One region of the Actinomadura coerulea genome, then DNA from elsewhere that is predicted to be linked to it. Evidence: riboswitches for the same ligand, from Rfam matches in the RefSeq annotation. Region 1 holds a riboswitch; the other holds the start of a gene.
The links. Region 1 has a riboswitch for cobalamin ahead of cobN (cobaltochelatase subunit CobN). Riboswitches for the same ligand answer to the same signal wherever they lie in the genome.
Positions count from the first base shown of each region.

Region 2: another riboswitch for cobalamin. It lies ahead of BKA00_RS26245 (ribonucleoside-diphosphate reductase subunit alpha); the one in region 1 lies ahead of cobN (cobaltochelatase subunit CobN).

Region 1 covers NZ_JACHMQ010000001.1:2,961,108-2,966,864, forward strand. The annotation lists gene cobN (cobaltochelatase subunit CobN) at 1-2,339, opposite strand, end outside; cobalamin riboswitch at 2,371-2,542, opposite strand; gene cobG (precorrin-3B synthase) at 2,588-3,682, shown strand; gene BKA00_RS13780 (precorrin-8X methylmutase) at 3,679-4,299, shown strand; gene BKA00_RS13785 (precorrin-2 C(20)-methyltransferase) at 4,299-5,757, shown strand, end outside.
Region 2 covers NZ_JACHMQ010000001.1:5,707,636-5,713,392, reverse strand. The annotation lists gene BKA00_RS26270 (GNAT family N-acetyltransferase) at 1-135, opposite strand, end outside; gene BKA00_RS26265 (group II truncated hemoglobin) at 172-939, opposite strand; gene BKA00_RS26260 (copper resistance CopC family protein) at 1,010-1,549, opposite strand; gene BKA00_RS26255 (YcnI family copper-binding membrane protein) at 1,546-2,253, opposite strand; gene BKA00_RS26250 (MFS transporter) at 2,330-2,959, opposite strand; cobalamin riboswitch at 3,066-3,281, shown strand; gene BKA00_RS26245 (ribonucleoside-diphosphate reductase subunit alpha) at 3,421-5,688, shown strand; gene BKA00_RS26240 (ribonucleotide-diphosphate reductase subunit beta) at 5,685-5,757, shown strand, end outside.

The DNA.
Region 1 (5,757 bases):
TCCAGGGCGTGCAGGACGTGGTCGAGCTCGTCGGTCGTCCGGGCCAGCCGCGGGACGATCTCCGCGGCGGCGAACTCCAGGATCCGCGTCACGGCTTCGCGGTTCCCCGCCGGAACGTCCCGGGCGGCCTCCCGCGCCGCGTCCACGGCCCAGCCGGCGTCCTCCATGGCCTGGACGAGGGCGCGGGCGGCGGCCTCGGCGGCGTCCACGTCGGCGAGCGACTCGCCGCCGGCCTCGCTGAGGCCGAGCGCCTCCCGCAGGCCGGGCAGCGTCTCGCGCCCCGACCACATCTGGCGGGCGCGGAGCATGGCCAGCACCAGGTCGACGCGGGCCGGACCGGTGGGCGCCTGGCCGAGGACGTGCAGGCCGTCGCGGATCTGCGCGTCCTTCACCTCGCACAGCCAGCCGTCGACGTGCAGGAGGAAGTCGTCGAACTCGGTGTCGTGCGGGCGGTCGTCCAGGCCGAGGTCGTGGTCGAGCTTGGCGGCCTGGATGAGCGTCCAGATCTGGGCGCGGATCGCGGGCAGCTTCGCCGGGTCCATCGCGGCGATCGTCGCGTGCTCGTCCAGGAGCTGTTCGAGGCGGGCGATGTCGCCGTAGGTCTCGGCGCGGGCCATCGGCGGGACCATGTGGTCGACGAGGACGGCGTGCGCGCGGCGCTTGGCCTGCGTGCCCTCGCCGGGGTCGTTGACGAGGAACGGGTAGACCAGCGGGACGTCGCCGAGCGCCGCGTCGGTGCCGCACGACGCCGACATCCCCGCCGCCTTGCCGGGCAGCCACTCCAGGTTTCCGTGCTTGCCGACGTGGACGATCGCGTGCGCGCCGAACTCGTCCGACAGCCACCGGTAGGCGGCCAGGTAGTGGTGGCTGGGCGGCAGGTCGGGGTCGTGGTAGATCGCGATGGGGTTCTGCCCGAAGCCGCGCGGCGGCTGCACCATGACGACGAGGTTCCCGGCGCGCAGGGCCGCGAGGACGATGTCGCCGTCCTGGACGAACAGCTCCCCCGGCGGCGGGCCCCAGTGCCGCTCCATCCCCTCGCGCAGGTCGGCGGGCAGGGTGCGGTACCAGCGCTCGTAGGACGCGGCGGAGATGCGGACGGGGTTGCCCGCGAGCTGCTCCTCGGTGAGCCAGTCCTCGTCCTGTCCGCCCGCCGCGATGAGCGCGTGGACGAGGGCGTCGCCGTCCTGCTCGTCGACGCCGGGGAAGCCCTCCCCGAGGTCGTACCCGGCGCCGCGGAGCCGGGCGAGCAGCCGGACGGTGCTCGCCGGGGTGTCGAGGCCGACGGCGTTCCCGACGCGGGCGTGCTTGGTCGGGTACGCCGACAGCATCACGACGAGGCGGCGGGCGGCGGCCGGGGTGTGCCGCAGGCGGCCGTGCCGGACGGCGATCCCGGCGACCCGGGCCGCCCGCTCGGGGTCGGCGGCGTAGACGGTGAGCCCGTCCTCGTCGACCTCCTTGAACGAGAACGGGACGGTGATGATCCGCCCGTCGAACTCGGGGATCGCGACCTGCGACGCCGCGTCCAGCGGGGACAGCCCGTCGTCGCAGCCCTCCCAGTCGGACCGGCTCGTGGTCAGGCAGAGGCCCTGGAGGATCGGGACGTCCAGCGCGGCGAGCGCGCCCACGTCCCACGCCTCGTCGTCGCCGCCCGCCCCGGCCGTCGCGGGCCGCGACCCGCCCGCCGCGAGCACGGTCACCACCAGCGCGTCGGCCTGGCGGAGCGTGTCCAGCAGGTCGGGCTCGGCGGTGCGCAGCGACGAGCAGAACACCGGCATGGCGCGCCCGCCGGCGTCCTCCACGGCCGCGCAGAGCGCCTCCACGAACGCGGTGTTGCCCGCCATGTGGTGGGCGCGGTAGTAGAGCACGCCGACCACGGGCCCGCCGCCGTCGCGGGCGGCGCGGTCGAGCCGCCCCCAGGCCGGCGCCGCGGCCGGCGGCGCGAAGCCGCGCCCGGTCAGCAGCACGGTGTCGGACAGGAACGCGTGCAGCTCGGCGAGGTTGGCGGGCCCGCCGTGCGCGAGGTAGGCGTGCGCCTCGGCGCACACGCCCCCGCTGACCGTGGACAGCTCCATCAGCTCGGCGTCGGGGGCCTGCTCGCCGCCGAGGACGACGACCGGCCGGGGGCCCGCGAGCAGCGCGTCGAGGCCGTCCTCCCAGGCGCGCCGGCCGCCGAGCAGCCGCACCACGACGAGGTCGGCGCCCTCGGTCAGCCCGGGCAGGTCGGCGGCGGTGAGCCGCGCCGGGTTGCCGAGCCGGTAGGCGGCGCCGGACGCGCGGGCGCTCAGCAGATCGGTGTCGGACGTCGACAGCAACAGGACCGTGCGGCTGTGCTCGGGCACGGCGCATCCTCCCCCTGGGGTCCTCGCCCCGGTCGCGGGTGTCGCGACGGCAGGAGTCTCCTGGCTCCCGGATCGACGCTCGCCCCGGCCTTCCCGTCCTCGCGGACAGTGGCCTACAGCGGGGTTCGCTCCCCGGTCACAGTGGCGGGACCGCGCCGGATTCGCACCGGCTTCCTCCCATTGCCATCGTCTGATCAGAAGAGTACGGCAGCGCGGTCGCCCTGCAAACTGTGGTTAACATCCTCCCCGTGCCGAATGTCAGAGCCCGTCCCGACGCGTGCCCCGGGGCGCTGCGCGCCCACGACGCCGCCGACGGGCCGCTGGCGCGCGTCCGCGTCCCCGGCGGCGCGGTGTCGGCCGCGCAGCTCGCCGTGCTCGGCGCCGCCGCCCGCGAGCTGGGTCGGGACGTGATCGAACTCACGTCCCGCGGCAACCTCCAGGTGCGCGGGGTCCGCGACACCGCGGCCCTCGCGGCCCGGCTGGAGGCCGCCGGGCTGCTGCCGTCGGCGACCCACGAGCGGGTGCGCAACATCGTCGCGTCCCCGCTCGGCGGGCGCGGCCCGCGCGGCGTCCTCGCCACGGACCCGCTGGTCACGGCGCTGGACGAGGCGCTCCGCGCGCGTGCGGAGCTGGCCCGGCTGCCGGGGCGGTTCCTGTTCGCGCTCGACGACGGCACCGGCGACACGACCGCGCTGGACGCCGACGCGGCCCACACCCCCGACGGCCTGCGGCTGGCCGGGACGCGGCTCGGAACCGTCCCGGGCGATCCCGTCGCGGCGCTGCTCGCGGCGGCGGAGGCGTTCCTGGAGATCCGGGGCGGCGCCTGGCGGCTCGCGGAGGTGCCGGACGGCGCGCGGCTCGTCGCGCGGCGGCTCGGCGCGGCCGTGCGGGACACGCCGCCGCGCCCGGATCCCGCGCCGCCGCACGCCGGGCTGCTCCCGCAGCGGGACGGGCTCACCGCGCTGGAGGCCGTGCCTCCGCTCGGCAGGATGTCGGGCGCGCAGGCCGAGGCGCTCGCCGCGGTCGCGGACGAGGTGCGGGTGACGCCGTGGCGCAGCGTGGTGGTGCGGGACCTGGACCGGGACGAGGCGGGCCGCGCGTCGGCGGCGCTCGCGGCGGCGGGCTTCGCGACCGACCCCGCCTCCCCCTGGGTCGGTGTGACGGCCTGCACCGGGAGCCCCGGATGCGCGAAGTCGCGCGGCGACGTGCAGGGCGAGGCGCGGCGCTTCGTGGACGGCCTGAGCCGCGCGCCCGAGACCCCCGTCCACTGGACGGGATGCGAGCGGCGCTGCGGGATGCCCCGCGGCCCGGTCGAGCTGAGGACGGCGGAGGGACAGCAGTGATCGATTACGTCCGGGACGGCGCCGAGATCTACCGGCGGTCGTTCGCGACGATCCGCGCGGAGACCGACCTGTCGGGACTGCCGGATGACGTGGCGCGGGTCGCGGTCCGCATGATCCACGCCTGCGGCATGACCGATCTCGTCGAGGATCTGGCCTGGTCGCCGGGGGTCGTGGCGCAGGCCCGGGCGGCGCTGCTGGCCGGCGCGCCCGTGCTGTGCGACGCGCGGATGGTCGCCTCCGGCGTGACCCGCGCGCGGCTGCCCGCCGGCAACGAGGTCGTGTGCACCCTGGGCGAACCGGGCGTGCCCGAGCTGGCCGCGCGGCTCGGCACGACGCGCAGCGCGGCGGCGCTGGAGCTGTGGCGCGACCGGCTCGGCGGCGCGGTCGTCGCGATCGGCAACGCGCCGACCGCGCTGTTCCGGCTCCTGGAGCTGGTGGAGGAGGGCGCGCCGCGCCCGGCGGCGGTCCTCGGGACCCCGGTCGGGTTCATCGGGGCGGCCGAGTCCAAGGAGGCGCTCGCCGCGAGCGGCCTGGACCACCTGGTGGTGCGCGGGCGGCGCGGCGGCAGCGCGATGACGGCGGCGGCGGTCAACGCCATCGCCAGTGAGGCGGAGTGATGGCGGGACGGCTGTTCGGCGTGGGCGTCGGGCCCGGCGACCCCGAGCTGGTCACGGTGAAGGCGGCGCGGCTGATCGGCGAGGCGGACGTGGTGGCCTTCCACTGCGCGCGGCACGGCCGCAGCATCGCCCGGGCCATCGCCGGGCCCTACCTGCGGGACGGGCGGATCGAGGAGCAGCTCGTCTACCCGGTGACGACGGAGACCACCGACCATCCGGGCGGCTACCAGGGGGCGCTGGAGGAGTTCTACGCCGACTGCGCCGCCCGGCTCGCCGCGCACCTCGACGCGGGGCGCACGGTCGTGGTGCTGAGCGAGGGCGATCCCCTGTTCTACGGGTCGTACATGCACCTGCACAAGCGGCTCGCGCCGCACTACCCGGCCGAGGTGGTGCCGGGCGTGACGTCGCTGAGCGCCGCGTCGGCCGCGGCGGGGCGCCCGCTGGTGGAGCGGGAGGAGACGCTGACCGTCCTGCCCGGGACTCTGCCGGGCGAGGAGCTGGCCGAGCGGCTGCGCACCGCGGACGCGGCGGCCGTCCTCAAGCTCGGCCGGACGTTCCCCAAGGTCAGGCAGGCGTTCGAGGACGCGGGGCGGCTGGGCGACGGCTGGTACGTCGAGCGGGCCGCCAGCGACCGGCAGCGCGTCCTCCCGCTCGCCGACGTCGATCCGGCGGACGTTCCCTACATGGCGCTCGCGCTGCTGACGAGCCCGGCGGAGCGCTCGTTCGCGGCGCCTCCCCCGGCGCGGCCGGAGGGGGCCGGCGGGGTGTGGGTCGTCGGGCTCGGGCCCGCGGGGCGGCCGTGGCTGACCCCGGAGGCGCAGGACGTCCTGGCGTCCGCGACCGACCTCGTCGGCTACGGCCCCTACCTGGACCGGGTGCCGCCGAACCCGAGGCAGCGGCGGCACGGATCCGGGAACCGGGTGGAGGCCGACCGGGCGCGGCACGCGCTGGAACTCGCGCGCGACGGGGCGAGGGTCGCCGTCGTCTCGTCCGGCGACCCCGGCGTGTTCGCGATGGCGACGGCCGTCCTGGAGGCCGCGGCCGGCGACGAGTTCGCGGAGGTGCCGGTGCGGGTCGTGCCGGGGCTGACGGCGGCGCACGCCGTGGCCGCCCGGGCCGGCGCGCCCCTCGGGCACGACTTCTGCGTCCTGTCGCTGTCGGACATCCTCAAGCCGTGGGACGTGGTGGAACGGCGGCTCGCGGCCGCCGCCGAGGCCGACCTGGTGATCGCCCTCTACAACCCCTCGTCGAGCCGCCGCCGGGACCAGCTCCCGGCGGCGCGCGACCTGCTGCTCAAGCACCGCTCCCCCGGGACGCCGGTGGTGGTCGGGCGGGACGTCGGCGGGCCGGAGGAGAGCGTGGCGGTGACGACGCTCGGCGAGCTGGACCCCGGCCGCGTCGACATGCGCTGCCTGCTCATCGTCGGGTCGTCCACGACCCGGGTGACCGGGCGGGGCG
Region 2 (5,757 bases), 2.7 Mb from region 1:
GAAGCCGAGCCGTTCGTAGAGTGCGATCGCCGGGGTGTTCGCTGCGGCGACGTGCAGGAAGGGGCGTTCGTTCCGGGACGTGACGCGCGTCGCGAGCGCCCGTACCAGGCGGGCGGCGTGACCGCGCCCGAGCACCTCTCAGGCCGTGCGCGGGTATCGGCGCCCCGGATGCTAGTCGGCGGGGATGTAGGGCGGTGCGACGCCCCAGCCCCAGTGCGGCATGGGGGCCTGGAGGGGCGGCTTCGCGTCCGGCTGGGAGTTGGCGAGGGCGATGCGCGTGCCCCACTCGATGTAGGACGCGAACGCGGCGCGGAACTCCGGGTCGTCCGGGAGGCCGACCTCGTCCGCCGCGTCCATGAGGAGCGCGACCCAGCGGCGGCGCTGCGCCTCGGTGATGGACTTGCCGAGGTGGTGGCGCACCATGGCGGCGTAGCCGCCGCGCTCGCGGCTGTAGCGCTCGGGCCCGCGGAAGACCTCGCCGAGCCAGGCCGCGACCCACTTCGGGTGGTCCGGGGCCATGTGCTCGAAAAGCGGGCGCAGCAGCTCGTCCTTGAGGACGTTCGTGTAGAAGTGCTCGGTGAGCCGCTCCAGCGCCGCGCTCCCGCCCGTCCAGTCGTACATGGTCGGGACGGACGAGCCGGCGCCGCGCACCGCCGTCCGCTCGTAGTGGCGCATCTCCTCGATCCGCTGGACGTACGGCTTGATCTCGGCGAAGAACGCGGGGAAGTGCTCGCCGCCCCGGAAGCCCCGCATGTGGTCGTCGGCCGACGTCCAGCAGATGCGCAGGATGTAGGACGACGGCTCGTCGACGCACCTGGACAGCTCGTAGTCCACGCACTCGGGCGCGGCGGCGAGCGGGACGGAGGCGCGCGCGTAGGCGGCCTCGAAGTCCGCCGCGTCCTGCGGGTCGATGCGGTAGCGGATGTACTCGACGATCATGGGGCCCCCAGGCTGCTTCCGGTCGGATTATCACTGTAATCCTGTAATCATCCGACCGGAAGCGAAACGATCAATCCTGGCGGGGCGAGCGGCGGAACCAGGCGGCGGCGCCCGCCGCCGCCGCGAGGACCAGGGCGATCAGGCCGATCCAGAGCCAGCCCGACGAGCCTCCCCGGTCGTCGGTGTCGCCGGTGGCGACGATGGTCTTCCGGATCGGCGAGGGGGCGGGCTGGACGGCCCCGGACGAGCCCCGCACGGTGAACGTGTAGGTGCCCTCGACCGGATGGCCGTCCGAGGCGACGACGCGCCACCCCACGGTGTACTCCCCGTCGGGCAGCGTGCCGCCGACGGCCTGGGTGACCTTGTTGTCGACCGCCCGCGCCGGACCGGCCTGGTACTGCCTCCGCGACCGGTCGGTCACGACCACGCGCGGCAGCCGGACCGGGTCGCCGTACGTCAGGACGATCCGGGACGGGGCCGCGACCGTCGAGTCCTTCTCGGGGCTCGCCGACGTCAGCGCCGTGTGCGCCGACGCCGGGACCGCGGTCGCCGCCAGGACGGCCGCGAGCGCCGCGGCACCGGCGGTCCCGCGCAGCGCCGCGCGGGTCATGCCCGGCTCCGCGCCCGGGTCACGCCGTAGGCGCCGACCGCGATGCCGGCCGCGCCGACGGCGATGCCGATGCCGCCGAGCAGCCGGGCCGTCCCGTCACCGGACGACGCGGACGACGCCGCGGCGGGCTTCACCTGCGCGGTCAGTCCGGTCGTGGCCGCCGAGCCCTTGGGGAGCAGCTTCAGCACCGGCGAGGGGTGCTCCGGCTCGTTCGCCCCCTCGGCAGGGGGCTCCTCCCACTTGACGACCTCGCCGCCGGAGTAGGTCTGGTCGGCCTTGAACAGGAGCTGGTCGGTGTCGGTGGGCAGCGGTCCCATCGACACGTCGAACTCCTCGAACCGGCCCGGCTCGATCCTGCCGCCGCTCCAGGTGATCTTCGTGACGGCCTCGGTCAGCTCGCCGCCCTCGGTCTTCACCGGCTCCGGCAGCCTGGACCTGTCGACCTTCACCGTCCAGCCGGGCAGCGGCCGGACCGACACCGACGACAGCGGGTGGTCGGTCGGCAGGTTCACCACGAGCTTGGTGGTGGAGGCGTCGTCGCGCTCGTTCGGCACCCGGAACGAGACCTTGGCGTACGAGCCCTGCTCGGCGGTCCTGGGGTTCACGCTGACGTGCGCGGACGCCGCCGCGGCCAGGCCGATCACGGACAGGGCGGCGAGGGACGCGACGGCGCCGGCGCGCCGGGCATGCGGAATGAAGGGCATTGCGGAACTCCGTTCGAGACGCACGGGAAGGACCGGGCGCCGCGATGGGGCGTCCGGTGGCGTACGGCGCTCCGGCTCAGGAGTGAGCGAGCGCCCTCGAACGCGGCGGGGGGCCCCGCCGGACGACCTGGTGCCGCAGGACACGCCCGGTGGCCGTGGCGGCGGCCGCCTCGGGCGCCGCCCGGAGGGGACGGGCCGAGGGCTCGGCCGGCTCCACGGCGAGCAGGGCCGGCAGCAGGCGGATCGGACGGTCCGCGAGGGCGGCGACCCGCCGGGCGAGCGACCACGCGGCCCGCTCGCCGCGCCGCAGCCACCACGCGGCCACCAGCGCGGCCGTGCAGTGCGCGAGCGTCATCACCAGGCCGTTCCCGCCGTGGGCGGCGGCGACCGGGACGGGTTCCATGGCGCCCGTCATGGCGGCGTGCGCCTCGGGCGCGTGATGGGGCGCGGTGGCCGCCGTGAACAGCGTGTGGAGGGCGAACTGCCCGCCGAGAAGCCCGCCCAGGATCGTCGCCAGCGAGCGCTCGTGGCCCGCCAGCATCATCGTCACGCCGAGGACGGCGCCGAAGCCCGTGAGCGCCGCCCAGGCGGGCACCGCCGCGCCGCCCGCCAGGACGTGCCCGAGGGTCGCCAGCGTCGCGCACACGGTGGCGAACACCACCGCGCGTGCGGGCCGGAACAGCGGCTGCGGCGCAAGGGGGCTCATGACGGCGACCATCGTCCCATCCCCCGCGCGCGCTGCCCAGCCGCCCCCGAACATTCGCCGCCACGCCCAACATCTTGGGGTTGTGCGTTGATCGTCGACTAGATGTAGGGTTCAGTCCCGTGCTGGTCCGCCCCGTCGTTCGCGGCGGGGGCGGCGTGAGAGGGAACCCGGTGGGAATCCGGGACTGCCCCGCAGCGGTGAGCGGGAACGACCGCCGTCATCGAGCACTGGGCCCGGCGGCCCGGGAAGCGACGGCCAGTAGGACGCCTCGGCAGAGGCGGCGCCCGCGAGTCCGAAGACCTGCCCGCACGCGAGGCCGGGAGACCGGCCTCATCCGGGGGTCCGGGTCCGTCCCGGATCGACACGTCCAGGCCTCGCGGGTGGGCCGGGGGCGGAGCGCGGCCTGCCGCCGCGCGCCGTTCGCATGCCTCCGCGGGGCGGCATGCGAGGGGAAGATGCACGTGACACAGGTTCTGGCCGCGCCGCCGGCGGAGATCGTCGTCGAGGTCGAGGCGGCCTGCGAGGGGATACCGGACGCCGAGGCCGGACGGGTGCTGGCCGCGGTCCGGTCCGCGGACGGGCTGGACGCGGCGGCCCTGCGGGACCTCGCGATCGGGGAGGCCGCCGCGCTCATCCCCGCCGAGCCCGGGTACTCCAGGGTGGCCGCGCGGCTGCTCGGCGGCCGGATCCGGGAGGAGGCCGCGGCCGCCGGCGTCCGGACGTTCGCCGAGTCGGTCGCCGCCGCGCACCGTGAGGGCCTCCTCGCGGACGACCTGGCCGCCTTCGTCGCCGCCCGCGCCGCGGCGCTCGACGCGCTCGTCGACGAGGAGGCCGACGACCGGTTCGAGTACTTCGGGCTCCGGACGGTCTACGACCGGTACCTGCTCAGGCATCCGCGCTCGCGGCTCGTCCTGGAACGGCCTCAGCACTTCCTTCTGCGCGTGGCGTGCGGTCTCGCCGACACCGTGGAGGAGGCCGCCGAGCTGTACGCGCTGCTCAGCACCCTGTCGTACCTGCCCAGCTCGCCCACGCTGTTCAACTCCGGCGCCCGCCGCCCGCAGCTCTCGTCGTGCTTCCTGCTCGACTCGCCGCGCGACGAGCTGGAGTCGATCTACGAGCGGTACGGGCAGGTCGCGCGGCTCAGCAAGTACGCGGGCGGCATCGGCATCTCCTGGACGCGGGTGCGGTCGCGGGGCTCGCTGATCCGCGGCACCAACGGGCACTCCAACGGGGTCGTCCCCTGGCTGCGCACGCTCGACTCGTCCGTCGCCGCCGTCAACCAGGGCGGCCGCCGCAAGGGCGCGGCGTGCGTGTACCTGGAGCCGTGGCACGCCGACGTCGAGGAGTTCCTGGAGCTGCGCGGCAACACCGGCGAGGAGGCGCGCCGCACCCACAACCTCAATCTGGCCAACTGGATCCCGGACGAGTTCATGCGCCGCGTCGAGGCCGACGCGGCATGGTCGCTGTTCGACCCGAAGGAGGTCCCCGAGCTGGTCGACCTGTGGGGCGAGGAGTTCGACGAGGCCTACCGGGCGGCGGAGCGGGACGGGCGGTTCGTCCGGCGGATCCCGGCCCGCAAGCTGTACGGGCGCATGATGCGGACGCTCGCCGAGACCGGCAACGGCTGGATGACGTTCAAGGACGCCGCCAACCGCGCCTGCAACCAGACCGCCGAGCCCGGCAAGGTCGTCCACCTGTCGAACCTCTGCACGGAGATCCTGGAGGTGACGGGCGACAGTGAGGCCGCCGTCTGCAACCTCGGGTCGGTGAACCTGGCCGCGCACGCCGGGCCGTCCGGCGTCGACTGGGAGCGGCTCCGCTCGACGGTCCGCACCGCGGTCCGGTTCCTGGACCGCACCATCGACCGGGGCTTCTACCCCACCCCGGAGGCGGAGAAGGCCAACCGCAAGTGGCGGCCGGTCGGGCTGGGCGTGATGGGCCTCGCGGACGTGTTCTTCACGCTGCGCCTGCCGTTCGACTCGGCCGAGGCGCGCGAGCTGTCGACGCGCATCGCCGAGGAGATCGCCCTCGCCGCCTACCACGCGTCGGCCGACCTCGCCGCCGCCCACGGGCCGCTGCCCGCCTACGACGCGACCCGGACCGCGCGCGGCGAGCTCCACCTGGACCACTTCCCGGACGCGGCGCCCTCCCGTCCCGCCGACTGGGAGGCCCTGCGCGCCCGCGTCGCGGAGGTCGGCCTGCGCAACTCGCTGCTCGTCGCGATCGCGCCGACCGCGACGATCGCGTCCATCGCGGGCTGCTACGAGTGCATCGAGCCGCAGGTGTCCAACCTGTTCAAGCGCGAGACGCTGTCCGGCGAGTTCCTGCAGATCAACCGCTACCTGGTGGAGGACCTGAAGTCGCTCGGGCTGTGGACGCCGGCCGTCCGCGAGGCCGTCAAGAAGGCGAACGGGTCCGTCCAGGGGCTCGTCGACCTGCCGGAGGAGATGCTGTCGCTCTACCGGACGGCCTGGGAGCTGCCGCAGAAGGCGCTCATCGACCTCGCCGCCGCCCGCACCCCGTACATCGACCAGTCGCAGTCACTGAACCTGTTCATGGAGACGCCGACGATCGGCAAGCTCTCGTCGATGTACGCCTACGCGTGGCGGGCCGGGCTCAAGACGACGTACTACCTGCGGTCCCGTCCGGCGACGCGGATCGCGCAGACGACGGTCGCCGCGGCCGTCTGCTCCCTGGAGAACCCCGAGACCTGCGAGGCGTGCCAGTGAACGAGCGAGCGGAAGGGCGGGGCATGCTCCTCGACCCCGGCATGGACCTGACGCTGCGGCCCATGCGCT